DNA from 2 places in the Nocardioides pakistanensis genome. Region 1 is predicted to be linked to the other one. Evidence: predicted binding sites of a transcription regulator. Region 1 holds the regulator's gene; the other holds the start of a gene.
What was found. The regulator HrcA, encoded in region 1, represses chaperone genes, less so after heat shock. The targets are predictions, from matches to a motif close to TTGGCACTCGNNNNNNNCGAGTGCCAA.
Positions count from the first base shown of each region.

Region 1 (7,489 bases):
TGCTTGCCGACCGGGGACCGGGCGATCGACTGGGCGATCCGGCTCTCCTTGGACCCGGTGACGAGGTGGTCGACGAGCACACCGACCTTGCGCTCGGGGCCGGGCCGGAAGTCGCGGAGCTGCTCGGCGAGGTCGTCGACCCCCTCGATGTACTCCACCACGACGCCCTCGATCCGCAGGTCGTCTCCCCACACCTTCTCGACGAGCTCCGCGTCGTGGCGGCCCTCGACGAAGATCCTGCTCGCGCGTGCGACGCGCGCCTTGGTGCCGGGCACGGCGATCGAGCCGGAGGCGGTGTGCGTCTTCTGGCCGGGGCCCTTGCGGAGAGACGGGGTGAGGATCACCGGGACGCCCTCGAGGAGGAAGCCCGGCCCGAGCGGGAAGGTGCGCCGCTTGCCGCGCCGGTCCTCGAGGGTGACCGTCATCAGGTCACGGTCCACGGCGACGATCTCGCCGCACCAGTCGGTGGTCACCTCCTCGACCACGAGCCCCTTGTCGGCTGCGATCTCGACCGAACGCCCGCGTTTGGGTGCGCGCCAGTCGGTGTTGAGCACGTCGGAGCCGTATCGATCGAAGGACATGGTCCCCAACGCTAGGTGGGCTGCGGGCGTTGCGGAGGGCGACGCGCCGTCCGCGAAGAGCCCCTGTGGGGTACGACGCGCCGGCCGGCCGTCACAGCAGCGGCAGCGACCGTCTCTCGGCGCGGGGGAGGTGTGCCACCCCCCGGACGAAGGCGTGCTGAAGCTCCTCGACCGGATAGGGCCACTCCGCGGAGGAGCCCATCTCGGCCGGCTTCATGCCGCGACCCGACAGGTCCCGGATCATCTCGGCCACCACGCCGATGCTGGCGCGCTGGTGCATCACGAACTCCTTGCCGACCGGCAGCCCGTGCCCGGGGACCACCACGGTGCCCGAGCCGAGCATCCCGATCAGCAGGTCGAGGGTGACCGGCCAGTCGAGCGGGAAGCAGTCGTCGCCGAAGCCGGCGCGCTCGGCGGACTCCTCGACCAGGTCGCCGGCGTAGACGACGTCCGCGTCGCCGACGTGCACCACCACGTCGCCGGCGGTGTGGCCACGACCGGGGTGGAAGACCTCGACGATCCGGTCGCCGAGGTCGATCACCTTCGCCGAGGAGAACGTCCGGTCCGGCACGAGCACCTCGGTGCCCGTGACGTCGGTGTGCCGGCCGGCCGCCTCGAGGAGCTCCTGTGCGTGGTCGCGGAGGACGGCGGCGGTCTCCTCGTGCGCGACGACGGGCGGACCGTCGTACGCCTCCACGAGAGTGGCGTTGCCGAGCACGTGGTCCCAGTGCGCGTGGGTGTTGACCACGGCGACCACGTCGCCGGCGCCTAGAGCGCGGACCTGGTCGAGGACACCGCGCGCGGTGCCGGCGGAGGAGTGGCTGTCGATCACGACCAGGCCGTTGCGGCCGCCGACGAGCCCGACGTTGACGTCGGCGAGGCGGTGCCGCGCCACCCAGCACCGGTCGGCGACCTCGACGAAGCCGGCGTCCTGGGCGATCTCGAAGCCGGGGTGCGACTCGGGTGCGGTCATGGACGAAACCCTACGTCCGCCGATTCTGCCGCTCGCACCGCGGGCTAGTAGCATTGGCACTCGGAGCATGTGAGTGCCAGACCGCCTCGGGCGAGGCGTCGGCGCCGGTCTGTCGGGCAAGGAGGCGAGAGATGGTCGAGGACCGCAGGCTCGCCGTCCTCCGCGCGATCGTCGAGGACTACGTGTCCACCCAGGAGCCGGTCGGCTCCAAGGCACTGGTCGAGCGGCACCAGCTGGGGGTCTCCCCGGCGACGGTGCGCAACGACATGGCCGCGCTCGAGGACGAGGGCTTCATCATGCAGCCGCACACGAGCGCCGGCCGGATCCCGACGGACAAGGGCTACCGCCTCTTCGTGGACCGGCTCAGCCAGGTCAAGCCCCTGTCGGCGGCCGAGAAGCGTGCGATCACCACGCTGCTCGAGGGCGCGGTCGACCTCGACGACGTCGTCCAACGCAGCGTCCGGCTGCTCGCCCAGCTGACCCGCCAGGTCGCGATCGTGCAGTACCCCACGCTGTCGCGCTCCACGGTCCGCCACGTCGAGCTGGTCACGCTGACCGGCACCCGCCTGCTGCTGGTGCTGATCCTGAGCACCGGCCGTGTCGAGCAGCGCGTGGTCGAGCTGCCCGAACCGCTCGACGAGGAGACCGTGGGCCGGGTGCGCACGGCGCTGAACCGTGCCGCCTCGGGGGAGAAGCTGGCCGATGCCGCGGAGCGCGTGGGCGCGGTGCCCGGGGAGTTCGAGGCCGGCGACCGCCCGCCGGTGTCGGTCGTCGCCGCCGCGCTCGTCGAGGCGATGTCCGACCACCGCTCCGACGAGCGGGTCGTGGTGGGCGGCACGGCCAACCTCGCCCGGTTCGGGGACGGTTTCGACGCCTCGATCAAGCCGATGCTCGAGGCGCTCGAGGAGCACGTCGTGCTGCTCAAGCTGCTCGGGGAGGCCACCTCGCCGTCGACGCTGACGGTGCGGATCGGCCACGAGGTGCCCTACCAGGAGCTGACGTCGGCCTCGGTCGTGGCCACCGGCTACGGACCCGGCGAGGAGGCTCTCGCGACGCTGGGCATCGTGGGCCCGACCCGCATGGACTACCCCGGCACGATGGCCACCGTGCGAGCCGTGGCCCGCTACGTGTCGAAGATTCTCGACGAAGGATGAGCTGAGTAACCACTGTGAGCCAGGACCTCTACGAGACCCTCGGTGTCTCCCGCGACGCCGATGCAGACGCGATCAAGAAGGCCTACCGCCGGCTGGCGCGTCAGCTGCACCCTGACGTGAACCCCGACCCGGAGACCCAGGAGCGGTTCAAGGACGTCACCCGGGCCTACGAGGTGCTCTCCGACCCCGAGAAGCGGCGGATGTACGACCTCGGTGGTGACCCGTTCGGTGGCGCCGGTGCCGGCGGCTTCGGCCAGGGTGCGGGCTTCTCGTTCACCGACATCATGGACGCCTTCTTCGGTGGTGCCGGTGGTGGCGCCGCCGGGGCCGGCCGCGGTCCGCGTCCCAGGGTCCGCCGCGGGCAGGACGCCCTGATCCGGCTGGAGGTCGACCTCGCCGAGGCCGCGTTCGGCAGCACCCACGAGCTCAAGGTCGACACGGCCGTGCTGTGCACGGTCTGCTCCGGCTCGGGCGCCGCCCCCGGCTCGGAGCCGGTCACCTGCCAGACCTGCCACGGCCGGGGCGAGGTGCACCAGGTGCAGCGGTCCTTCCTCGGCGAGATCCGCACCATGCGCCCGTGCGCGGCTTGCCGCGGCTACGGCACGATCATCCCCGAGCCCTGCCGGGAGTGCTCCGGCGACGGCCGGGTCCGCTCGCGGCGCACCCTCAACGTGAAGATCCCCGCCGGCGTCGACACCGGCACCCGGGTCCAGCTGTCCGGGCAGGGCGAGGTGGGTCCCGGTGGCGGGCCGGCCGGCGACCTGTACGTCGAGATCCAGGTCGCCGAGCACAAGGTCTTCACCCGCCACGGCAACGACCTGCTCTGCACGGTCACCGTCCCGATGACCGCCGCCGCGCTCGGCACCACGCTGGAGCTGCCGACGCTCGAGGCCGACCTCGCCGACCTCGCCGACTCCGGCAGCGACAGCGAGCTCGAGACCAGCCTGGAGATCGACATCCGCCCCGGCACGCAGTCCGGCTCGGAGATCGTGCTCAACGGGCGCGGCGTGCCGAACCTGCGCGGCGTCGGGCGCGGCGACCTGGTCGCGCGTGTGGTCGTGGAGACCCCGACCCGGCTCGACGAGCGCCAGGAAGAGCTGCTGCGTGAGCTCGCGGCGATCCGTGGCGAGGAGTCGCCCGACGGCCAGGTGCAGGCCACGCACCGGTCGGTGTTCGACAAGCTGCGGAGCGCGTTCAACCCCCGATGAGCCTGCCGGTCTTCCACCGCCCCGAGCTGGCCGGCCTCGCGGTCGGGGACCCCGTGGAGCTGGGCGGCGACGAGGCGCGGCACGCGGTGGTGGTGCGCCGGATCCGCGTGGGGGAGCAGGTCGCGCTCAGCGACGGCGCTGGTACGACGGTCGTGGTCGACGTCGCGGCCACCGGCAAGACCACGCTGAGCGGCACCGTCACCGAGGTCCACCGGCACCCCGCCGAGACACCGCGGCTCGTGGTGGTCCAGGCGATCCCCAAGGGCGACCGGGGCGAGCTCGCCGTCGAGATGCTCACCGAGGTCGGCGTCGACGTGGTCGTGCCGTGGGCCGCGTCGCGGTCGGTCGCGGTGTGGCGGGGCGAGCGGGCGGCGAAGTCGCTGGCCAAGTGGCGCAGCACCGCCCGCGAGGCCGCGAAGCAGTCGCGTCGTGCCTGGTTCCCCGAGGTCGCCGCGATGGCGACGACGCCGGAGGTGGTCGCCCTGCTGCGCGACGCCGCGCTGGCCGCCGTACTCCATGAGGGGGGCAGTGAGCCGCTCGCGGCGCTCGACGTGCCCGACCACGGGGACGTGGTCGTGGTGGTCGGGCCCGAGGGCGGGATCAGCGACGAGGAGCTGGCCGCGTTCGCCGAGGCCGGCGCGCGGCCGCTGCGGCTGGGATCGTCGGTGCTGCGCACCTCCACGGCCGGGGTCGCGGCGGCCGCGGCGCTGCTGTCGCGCACCCCGCGCTGGCGCTGACTGGGTTCGTCCGAGGCGACCACGCTGTCAGACGGACAGGCAGATCGGTCGTCGCCGCCCAGGCGTTGAGCGTGATCGTCGGCTGACAGCCCCGACCTGCCTGTTCAACTGACCGGCCTCGGGGATCTCGCGCCGGGGCGGGAGCAGAGAACCGGGCCGGTCGCGGCCACCGGGCGCCGCGACCGACCCGGGGTCGGTCAGGGAAGGACCGTGATCTGCTTCGTGTCCTCCCACGGTGCGGGTCCCTCGCCGGCGGACGGGTCGGTGTCGCTCACGACGAGGGTGTACTCACCCGGGGGCACGTCCTTCACCCGGAACGAGTACGGCGCCATCTTGCAGCACTCCTCGGTCGTAGTGAAGCCCTCGGCCACGACGGTGTCGCCCTGGCGCAGCTCCCAGAGCACGTTGGCCTCGAACGCCGCCGCGAGTCCGGAGACCTTGAACGGGGCGGTGACCTCGGCGTTCTCCGCCGGGTCGATGATCCACACCTGCGCCAGGACGTCCATCTCGTCGCCCTCGGCCAGCGGCTCGGAGACCGGGACACCGAGCAGCGTGTCGGTGCGGCTCTCCGGGAGATCCTCGGACTCCGGACCGAGCAGGATCTGGACCGGAACGCGGTCCTGAACCACGGCCTGCGCCGTGTAGATCAGCTGCTCGACCGCCATCTGTGCCTGCTCCGCGCTCATTCCCGCCGGACGGTCGTGCAGGTCGGTGCTGTCGTTGTGGACCCGGATCCAGACCTCACCGTCGGCGCCGACCCCGTCGAAGCCGGCCCCGTTCACCACCGTGCCCTCGGGCCAGCCCGTGCGGTAGTCGGGGTCGTCGGGTGGGGTGCCTACCGCCTCGGAGAGCGCTGCGGCCAGGGGGTTGCCCCCGGTCTCCACGCGGTGGAACTCCCGGAACAGCCGGGTGCCGTGGCTGGTCTCGCCGACGTAGTAGACCGGCACCGCCTCGGTTGCCGGCGTCGGGGTGGGGGTCGCCTCGGTGGGGGTCGGCGTGGGCTCGGGTGTGGGCGTGGCCGAGGCGGCCGGGCCCACGGCGTCGCCGTCGCCCGTCGTACCGTCGCTGAGCACGACCACCGCGGTGACCGTGGCTGCGGTGGCGACCACGGCCGCGGCCGCGCCGAGGATCCAGGACCGCTTGCTGTTCATGGGACTCACTCTCGTTCGGGCGTGGATGGTGCCGAGCGCCTCGCGGGGCTCGATGTCGTCGACCGCGTCCGAGAGCAGCCGGCGAAGCTGCTCGGCGTCGGGGTCGGGGCCGTTCAGGGGGGTGGGCTGGTCGTTCACCGGACCTCCTCGAGCAGCTGCCTGAGTGCCGCAGCCCCACGGGACGCGTGGCTCTTGACCGCGCCGCGGCTGATCCCGAGCGTGTCGGCGATCTGCGCCTCGGACAGGTCGAGGTAGTAGCGCAGGGCGAGCACCTCGCGCTGACGGGTCGGCAGCGCGCGAAGCGCCTCGAGGACCTCGCGACGCCGTTCCGCGGCGAGCGCGTCGTGGTCGGCGCCGGGGTGGTCCGGTACGACGGGCGGGGTGTGGCGTGCTGCGACACCCCGACGACGCAGCACCGACCGGGAGCGGTTCACCACCGCCTGGCGCAGGTAGGCCAGCGCCTTGTCGGGCTCGCGGAGCGTGTGCCACCGGCCGTGCATCGCGACGAAAGCGTCCTGCACGACCTCCTCGGCGGTCTCGACGTCGCGGACCAGGAGGACCGAGAGTCGCACCAGCCGGCGGTAGTGAGCGGCGTACAGCTCGTCCACCGCCGCGTCGGCGTCCCACCGGGGCGCGGCGCTCATGGTCCTCCTGACGGACAGGGTCGCGGTCAGGGTCACGGTAGTTCCACGCGGTGCTCCCTCCGGTGGTTCACACGCCGGTGTGCCACGATCCTCGCCATGTCCGTGCGCTATCCCGCCCCACTCCGGCCCGGCGACACCGTCGGGGTGACCGCGACCTCCAGCGGTGTCGACGACAGCCTCCGGGCACGTCTCGACCTGGCCGTGCGCACGGTCGAGGATGCCGGCTACTTCGTCCGGGTCGGCGACTGCATGGACGGCTCGAGCCACGTCAGCGCGCCGGCGGCCGACCGCGCGGCCGAGCTGATGAACATGCTGCTCGACCCCGCGATCCGCGCGGTGGTGCCGCCGTGGGGTGGGGAGACCGCGATCGACGTCCTCCCGCTGCTGGACTGGGATGCGCTCCGGGGCGCCGAGCCGACCTGGCTGGTCGGGTTCTCCGACATCTCCACGATCCTGACCCCGCTCACGGTGCTGACCGGGGTGGCGACGCTGCACGGCAACAACCTGATGGACACGCCCTACCGGACGCCCGCCGGGCTGCTCGGCTGGCTCGACATCGTCAGGCAGCAGGCCGGGGCGTCGTTCACCCAGGCGCCGCCGGGACGGCACCGCAGCACCGGCTGGGTCGACTACCGGGCCCATCCCGAGGTGGTCGACCTCACCCTCGACGGCACCGGCCGGTGGCGGCGGCTGGACGGTCCCGGCGACGTCACCGTCGAGGGCCGGCTGATCGGCGGCTGCATCGAGACCGTGTCGAACCTCGCGGGCACGCCGTACGGCGACGTGACCCACTGGGCGCACGACCACGCGCCCGAGGGCCTGTTGGTCTACGTGGAGGCGTCGGACGACAACGCCCTGGAGATCTGCCGCAACCTGCACGGGATGCGGCTGGCCGGCTTCTTCGACGCCGCCAACGCGATCCTCGTCGGGCGCACCAGCGCCCCGGACGCGGCCACGCTGACCCAGGACGAGGCGGTGCTCGACGCCCTCGGTGGGCTCGGCGTGCCGATCATCGCCGACGTCGAGTGCGGCCACGTGCCG
Region 1 is NZ_BAAGUV010000034.1:195,886-203,374, reverse strand. It holds gene ACYVIH_RS14485 (DUF3097 domain-containing protein) at 1-581, opposite strand, end outside; gene ACYVIH_RS14480 (MBL fold metallo-hydrolase) at 673-1,554, opposite strand; gene hrcA (heat-inducible transcriptional repressor HrcA) at 1,686-2,708, shown strand; gene dnaJ (molecular chaperone DnaJ) at 2,723-3,916, shown strand; gene ACYVIH_RS14465 (16S rRNA (uracil(1498)-N(3))-methyltransferase) at 3,913-4,653, shown strand; gene ACYVIH_RS14460 (Gmad2 immunoglobulin-like domain-containing protein) at 4,851-5,942, opposite strand; gene ACYVIH_RS14455 (SigE family RNA polymerase sigma factor) at 5,939-6,448, opposite strand; gene ACYVIH_RS14450 (S66 family peptidase) at 6,545-7,489, shown strand, end outside.

Region 2 (7,489 bases), on a different contig from region 1:
TTCGAACGGGTTCTCACCGGCTCTGGGCTCGTCCTCGGGACCGCCTTCCACCCCGCCGGCTTCCGGCCGCTGCTGACACGGTCCGTGGGGAGCATCGCCGAGACGGTGCTCCCAGGGCACGAGGTGCTGGGGGTGGACGACCGGGCGGCGGCGGAGCGGATCCTCGCCGACGGGCCGGCCGAGGAGCTCGTGCGAGCCATCGAGGACTACCTGCTGGAGACCTGTCCGGAGCCCGACGAGACCGCCCGACGCGTGCGCGGCCTGGTGGAGGAGGCCGAACGCCGCCACGACCTCCGCCGGGCCGAGGACCTGGCAGCAGTCGCCGGCACCAGCCTGCGCTCGCTGCAGCGGCTGTTCACCGAGTACGTCGGCGTCGGCCCCAAGTGGGTGATCCAGCGGTTCCGCATCCTCGAGGCCGCGGCGGCTGCGACGGGTGACCGGCCCGTCGACTGGTCCGCACTCGCGCAGGAGCTCGGCTTCAGCGACCAGGCCCACCTCACCCGGGCGTTCCGCCAGGTGGTGGGCTCCCCGCCGGAGACCTACCGCCGCGATCCCGCTACCTGAGCCGCCCGGACGTCCCGACGGGTCAGCGCACCGGGCGGACCAGCAGTGCGGTGCCCTTGCCCGCCACCCGGGTGAGTACGACGGTCGCCTCGGCGTCGCCCTTCAGCGCCAGCCGGCGCCGGAGCTCCTCGGGCACCACGTCGACACCGCGCTTCTTGATGGTCAGCCGGCCGATGCCGCGCAGCCGCAGCGCGGCCTTGAGCGCCTTCTCCTTGTAGGGCAGCTCCTCGAGCACCTCGTAGCTGCGGGCGAACGGCGTGGTGAACCCGGAGTCGCTGGTGACGTAGGCGATGTGCTCGTCGACCAGCCCGCCGTGCACGCCGGCGGCGACCGCGGTGACCAGCCCGGCCCGGATCACCGCGTCGTCGGGCTCGTAGAGGTACCTGCCCACCGCCCGCACCGACCGGTCACCGGGGTCGTCCTCGTCGGTGATGCTCGCCAGGCCGGTCGGCCGGACCACCGTCGCGCGACGGGTGACGGTCGCCAGCTGCGGCGACCACAGCGAGGCCTCCTTCAGGTCGCCGTCGTCGCTGACCCACTCGGCCTCGACGCCGGGCGGCACCAGGTCGTGCGGGATGCCGGGGGCGACCTTCACGACCGAGGGCCGGTGGAGCAGCCGCTCGACGAACGACCAGGGCGGTGCGTAGGCGTCGACGTCGAACACCCGGCCGCGGTCGGTGCGCCGCGCGGGGTCGGCGAAGACCACGCCGAAGGCGGTCAGGTCCAGCGCCTCGGCGTCGGCGACCTGCACCGCCCCGCCGAGCCCGAGCGCCGTGAGGTTGGCGCCCGCGACGGCCACCCGCAACGGGTCCCGGTCGATGCCGGCGGCGGTGAGCCCGGCCCGCGCGAACGCGACCAGGTCGCCGCCGATACCGCAGCCGACGTCCAGCACGGAGGCGGGGGCGGCTGCGGCGACGCGTGCCGCACGGTGCTCGGCGACCCGCAGCCGGGTGGCCTGCTCGAGCCCCTCGGGGGTGAAGTACATCGAGACGGCGAGATCGCCGAACTTATCGCGCGCCCGGAGCCGGAGCTCGACCTGGGTCATCGCCGCGGCCACCTGCTCAGGGGCGGCCTCGCGGCGCAGCACCTCGGCCGCGGGCAGGGCGCCGGCCGGGCGGCCGTCGTACACCTCTGCGGCCCGGGCGAGCAGGCCCTGTCCGTCTGCGGAGAGCAGCCATCGGAACGCGTCGAGATCCACGACCATGCAGTCTGGCACTCGACTTGACCGAGTGCTAATCGCGTCATAGATTCGCACTTAGCACTCTCCCCTGGAGGGTGCCAGCTTGCAGGACGTGCGACCCCCGCGACGGCGTGCGACCGACGCAAGCACCCCATCTGCCATGTGAACTCTCGAAACACGAGAAAGTGGAGGTCGACATCGTGTCGGTCAACATCAAGCCGCTCGAGGACCGCATCGTCGTCAAGCCGCTCGACGCCGAGCAGACCACGGCTTCCGGCCTGGTCATCCCCGACACCGCCAAGGAGAAGCCGCAGGAGGGCGAGGTCATCGCCGTCGGTCCCGGCCGATTCAACGAGGACGGTGACGAGCGGATCCCGATGGACATCAACGTCGGCGACAAGGTCATCTACAGCAAGTACGGCGGCACCGAGGTGAAGTACTCCGGCGAGGAGTTCCTCATCCTGTCCGCCCGCGACGTGCTCGCGGTCATCGGCTGACCTGGGCTCCACCAGCCGACAGCACGATCTCTTCGACACCGCCCCGGGCGGCCCAACGACTCGGTCAGGAACCTGACACGTCCGGGCCCTCGGGGCTGTGTCGTCCAACAGCCGACCGGAAAGGTTGAAGTCTCACGATGCCGAAGATTCTTGAGTTCGACGAGCACGCACGTCGCTCGCTCGAGCGAGGTGTGGACACCCTCGCCAACGCCGTCAAGGTGACCCTGGGCCCCAAGGGCCGCTACGTCGTCCTGGACAAGAAGTGGGGCGCGCCGACCATCACCAACGACGGTGTGACCGTCGCGCGCGAGGTCGAGTGCGACGACCCGTTCGAGAACCTCGGTGCGCAGCTGTGCAAGGAGGTTGCCACCAAGACCAACGACGTCGCCGGTGACGGTACGACGACCGCGACCGTGCTCGCGCAGGCGATGGTCCACCACGGCCTGCGTGCGGTCGCCGCGGGGGCGAACCCGATGGGCCTCAAGCGCGGCATGGACCTCGCCGTCGAGGCCGTCGGCAACGCCCTGCGCGACGCCGCCCGCGACGTCGACTCCAAGGAGGACATGGCCGCCGTCGCGACCGTCTCCTCGCGCGACGCGGTGATCGGTGAGCTGATCGCCGAGGCCTTCGACAAGGTCGGCAAGGACGGTGTGATCACCGTCGAGGAGTCCAACACGATGGGCACCGAGCTCGACTTCACCGAGGGCATGCAGTTCGACAAGGGCTACATCTCGCCCTACTTCGTCACCGACGCCGAGCGGATGGAGGCCGTCCTCGACGACCCGTACATCCTGCTGCACCAGGGCAAGATCTCCGCGATCGCCGAGCTGCTCCCGCTGCTGGAGAAGGTCATCCAGGCCGGCAAGCCGCTGTTCATCCTCGCCGAGGACGTCGAGGGCGAGGCGCTCTCGACCCTGGTGGTCAACAAGATCCGCGGCACCTTCACCGCCGCCGCGGTCAAGGCTCCCGCCTTCGGTGACCGCCGCAAGGCGATGATGCAGGACATCGCGACGCTCACCGGCGGCCAGGTGGTCTCCCCGGAGGTCGGCCTCAAGCTCGACCAGGTCGGCCTCGAGGTGCTCGGCCAGGCCCGCCGCGTGGTGATCACCAAGGACAACACCACGATCGTCGACGGCGCCGGCAAGCCCGACGAGGTCGACGCCCGCGTCAACCAGATCAAGGCCGAGATCGAGAACACCGACTCCGACTGGGACCGCGAGAAGCTCCAGGAGCGTCTGGCCAAGCTCGCCGGCGGTGTCTGCGTGATCCGCGTCGGCGCGGCCACCGAGGTGGAGCTCAAGGAGAAGAAGCACCGCATCGAGGATGCCGTCTCCGCGACGCGCGCCGCGATCGAGGAGGGCATCGTCGCCGGCGGTGGCTCGGCCATCGTCCACGCCGTCTCCGTGCTCGGGGACAACCTCGGGCTGACCGGTGACGAGGCGATGGGTGTCAACGTGGTCCGCGTGGCCGCGGACGAGCCGCTGCGCTGGATCGCCGAGAACGGTGGCGAGAACGGCTACGTCATCGTCGCGAAGGTTCGCGAGGCCGGGCCCGGCAACGGCTACAACGCCGCCACCGGTGAGTACGGCGACCTCGTCGCGCAGGGCGTCCTCGACCCGGTCAAGGTCACCCGCTCGGCGCTGGTCAACGCCTCGTCGATCGCGGGCATGCTGCTGACGACCGAGACCCTCGTCGTCGAGAAGCCCGAGGACGAGGACGAGGCTGCTGCCGCCGCCGGAGCCGGTCACGGCCACGGCCACGGTCACTGACGGCTCGCACGCACGTCCGAACGCCGCTCGCGCCCCACGGGGCCGGGCGGCGTTCGCCGTTCCGGCATCCTCTCCACCCCAAGTAACGCGGGGTTATGGACGCTGAACACGCGGCATGACGCCGGCGTTGCGTCCAGAACGCGAGGGGAGTGCGGCGACGACGACCGCCGCCGCGGGCGCGGGGCAACTGGGTAAAAACGGGGCCAACGGTCTCGAGCCGACCTAGTCTGCCGATCATGACCGTCCGTCGCCGTCTTGGTGCCGGGCTGCTCGGGGCACTGGCGCTCGTCGTTGCCACGCTGCCCCTCGCGGGCGTGCCCCTGTCCCCGGCCACCGCCGCGACGACGGTGACCGTCGGAGCCGACCTGAGCGCCTCAGGACCGCCGACCCAGGACTGCGGCGCCCAGACCTGCAACGTGCTTCAGTCCGAAGGCCCCGGGCGAACCCTGGTCACCGCGACCGGCACCGCGAAGAAGCTGCGCGTGCGTCACGGCGCGGTGGCGAGTGGCGGTGCCCTGATGAGCAGCGACGTAGCGGTGGTGGTGCTGACCCGCAGCGGGAGCAGCTACACCGTGGTGCGGGTCGGTGCCGCCGGCTCCCTGCCGGTTTCCACCGACCCCGACCGGGTCACCGAGCTGCCGGTCAACCTGCCGGTCCAGGCCGGGCAGTACCTCGCACTGCGGGTCTCGAGCGCCTGGGCCGGTTCCGAGGTGGACGTGCTCGGCGCCGGGTCCTCAGGCGACGTCGCCGCGGTCCGCTCCGACAACCACCAGTCCGGCACGCTCACCTACTCCGACAAGCCAGCCCTGCAGGCGCTCTTCAGCGTCGATATCGAGGCCGGAGACGCCGGCGGCGGCGACCCCGGCACAGGCGACCCGGGCACGGGCGACCCCGGCACGGGTGACCCGGGCACGGGCACCCCGGGTGACGCCTGCACGCCGGCGCCCTTCCCGCCGAAGAAGATCCGCGGCAAGGCGACCCGCGCCGGAGGGCGCGGGAACTGGACCGGCCAGGTGGTCGGCAAGCAGGACAACTTCAACGACGTCCGGCTGCGCTACGACGCCAGGGGCCGCACCCACACCGCGGGCCGGGGCGTCTTCCACCAGGGCGTCTACTACTACGGCCCTGGCGGCAGCTGGCAGCTGGACTCCTCGCAGACCGAGGGATCGGTGGGCCTGGCGATGGACCGCAAGGGCCGCCCGGTGGTGGCCTGGGGCGCCACGAAGCCGTCCTCGGGACGCTTCATCGAGTACTGCCCCCAGCTGTACCTCACCCAGGTCGGCCGGACGCCTCAGGTCGTCCGCCGGCTTCCCGCGGGCTCCTCGGGCTTCTACTACGTCGACCTCGCCGGTGACCGCCGCACCGGGAAGCTGCACCTGGCCTACGAGGTCGGCAACCGGCTGACCTACCAGCTCGTCGGTGGGCGTCCGGAGCGCCTCGGCGTCACCGGCGTGCGCGAGGTTCGCATCGCGGCCGGCGGTGGCACGGTCGCGGTGGCCGCGCGTACCGCGCAGGGCGGGCTCACCGTGCTGGCGCGCAAGGGCACGGGGGCGTTCAAGAAGGTCGTCGGTGCGTCCGGGATCCAGGACTTCGACCTGGCTGTGAGCCCGACCGGCCGGCTCTCGGCGGCGTGGTCCGCGGGCGCGGTGCCGAAGCTCAGCGTCTACAACGGGAAGCGGGTCGTCCGCACCAGGTTCAAGGCCGAGACCGTGGGCGTGGCGGCGCTCGGCGACCGGACCCACGTCGCGTTCTCGCTCCGCGGCGCGCCTGCCTGCTGGTGGTTCTACGGCTGCGCGGGCAACGGCATCTACCACCTGACTCTGCAGGGCAGCCGCGGGCGGCTCTCCACGGTCCAGGGCAGCGTCGGCTACTCACCGTCGCGGCTGTCTGTCGACGTGGTCGGCCGACGGGTCGGGATCGCCTACGGCAACCCCGCCGACAGCGGTCACCTCACGGTCCGTTCCCGCCGGGTCTGAGCACTACGACCGGCCGCCGGCGTACGACGAGCACCGCGCCCGTCGTACGCCGGAGCGCCGTTGGACCGCCCGGAGCAGGGGCGGCTCGCCTCGGTAGACTGGAGGTCAGCCTCCCCCCTGCTCCGGAAGGTCTCATGAACCTCAACCCCGCCGGCCTCCCCGACAAGTTCGCAGCCCTCGGGCTGACCTACGACGACGTCCTGCTCCTGCCGGGTGAGACGGACGTGATCCCCAGCGAGGTCGACACCACCACCCGGCTGACCCGCGACCTGGAGATCAAGATCCCGCTGGTCTCCAGCGCGATGGACACCGTGACCGAGTCGCGGATGGCGATCGCCATGGCTCGCCAGGGCGGCATCGGCATCCTGCACCGCAACCTGTCGATCGAGGACCAGGCCTACCAGGTCGACCTGGTGAAGCGGACCCAGACCGGGATGATCCCCAACCCGGTGACGATCGGCGCGAAGGCGACCCTGGAGGAGTTCGACGAGCGCTGCGGGGAGTACCGCGTCTCCGGCCTGCCGGTGATCGAGGAGGACAACACCCTCATCGGGATCATCACCAACCGCGACCTGCGCTTCCTGCCGGCAGCGGAGTGGGCGACCACCCGGGTCGGCGACGTGATGACCAAGATGCCGCTGATCACCGCACCGGTCGGGATCAGCCGGGACGACGCGACCGCGCTGCTCCGCAAGCACAAGCTCGAGCGGCTGCCGCTGGTCGACGAGCACGGCAAGCTCGCCGGGCTGATCACGGTCAAGGACTTCGTCCGCGGCGAGCAGTACCCCAACGCCTCCCAGGACTCCGTCGGCCGGCTTTTGGTCGGCGCCGCGATCGGCTACTTCGGTGACGCCTGGGAGCGGGCCACCACGCTGGTCGAGGCCGGCGTCGACGTCCTGGTCGCCGACGTGGCCAACGGTCACGCGCGGCTGTTGCTGGAGATGATCGCCCGGCTGAAGAAGGACCCGGGCACCCGCCACGTGCAGGTGATCGGCGGCAACGTCGCCACCCGGGCCGGCGCTCAGGCCCTCGTCGACGCCGGTGCCGACGCCGTCAAGGTCGGGGTCGGGCCGGGCTCGATCTGCACCACGCGGATCGTCGCCGGTGTCGGCGTCCCCCAGATCACCGCGGTCTACGAAGCCTCGCTGGCGACCAAGCCGGCCGGGGTGCCGGTGATCGCCGACGGCGGCCTTCAGTACTCCGGCGACATCGCCAAGGCACTGGTCGCCGGCGCCGACTCGGTGATGATCGGCTCGCTGCTGGCCGGCTGCGAGGAGAGCCCCGGCGACCTGATCTTCGTCAACGGCAAGCAGTACAAGGCCTATCGCGGGATGGGCTCGATCGGGGCGATGGCCTCGCGCGGGAAGAAGTCGTTCTCCAAGGACCGCTACTTCCAGGCCGACGTGTCCAGCGACGACAAGATCGTCGCCGAGGGCATCGAGGGCCAGGTCGCCTACCGCGGCCCGCTCGCCAACGTCGCCCACCAGCTGATCGGCGGCCTGC
Region 2 is NZ_BAAGUV010000074.1:187,464-194,952, forward strand. It holds gene ACYVIH_RS22320 (helix-turn-helix domain-containing protein) at 1-564, shown strand, start outside; gene ACYVIH_RS22325 (class I SAM-dependent methyltransferase) at 587-1,762, opposite strand; gene groES (co-chaperone GroES) at 1,945-2,241, shown strand; gene groL (chaperonin GroEL) at 2,379-4,010, shown strand; gene ACYVIH_RS22340 (hypothetical protein) at 4,247-5,986, shown strand; gene guaB (IMP dehydrogenase) at 6,121-7,489, shown strand, end outside.
Region 2: groES (co-chaperone GroES) is a predicted target of HrcA. The motif match lies at 1,774-1,800, and genes of this name have one in related genera.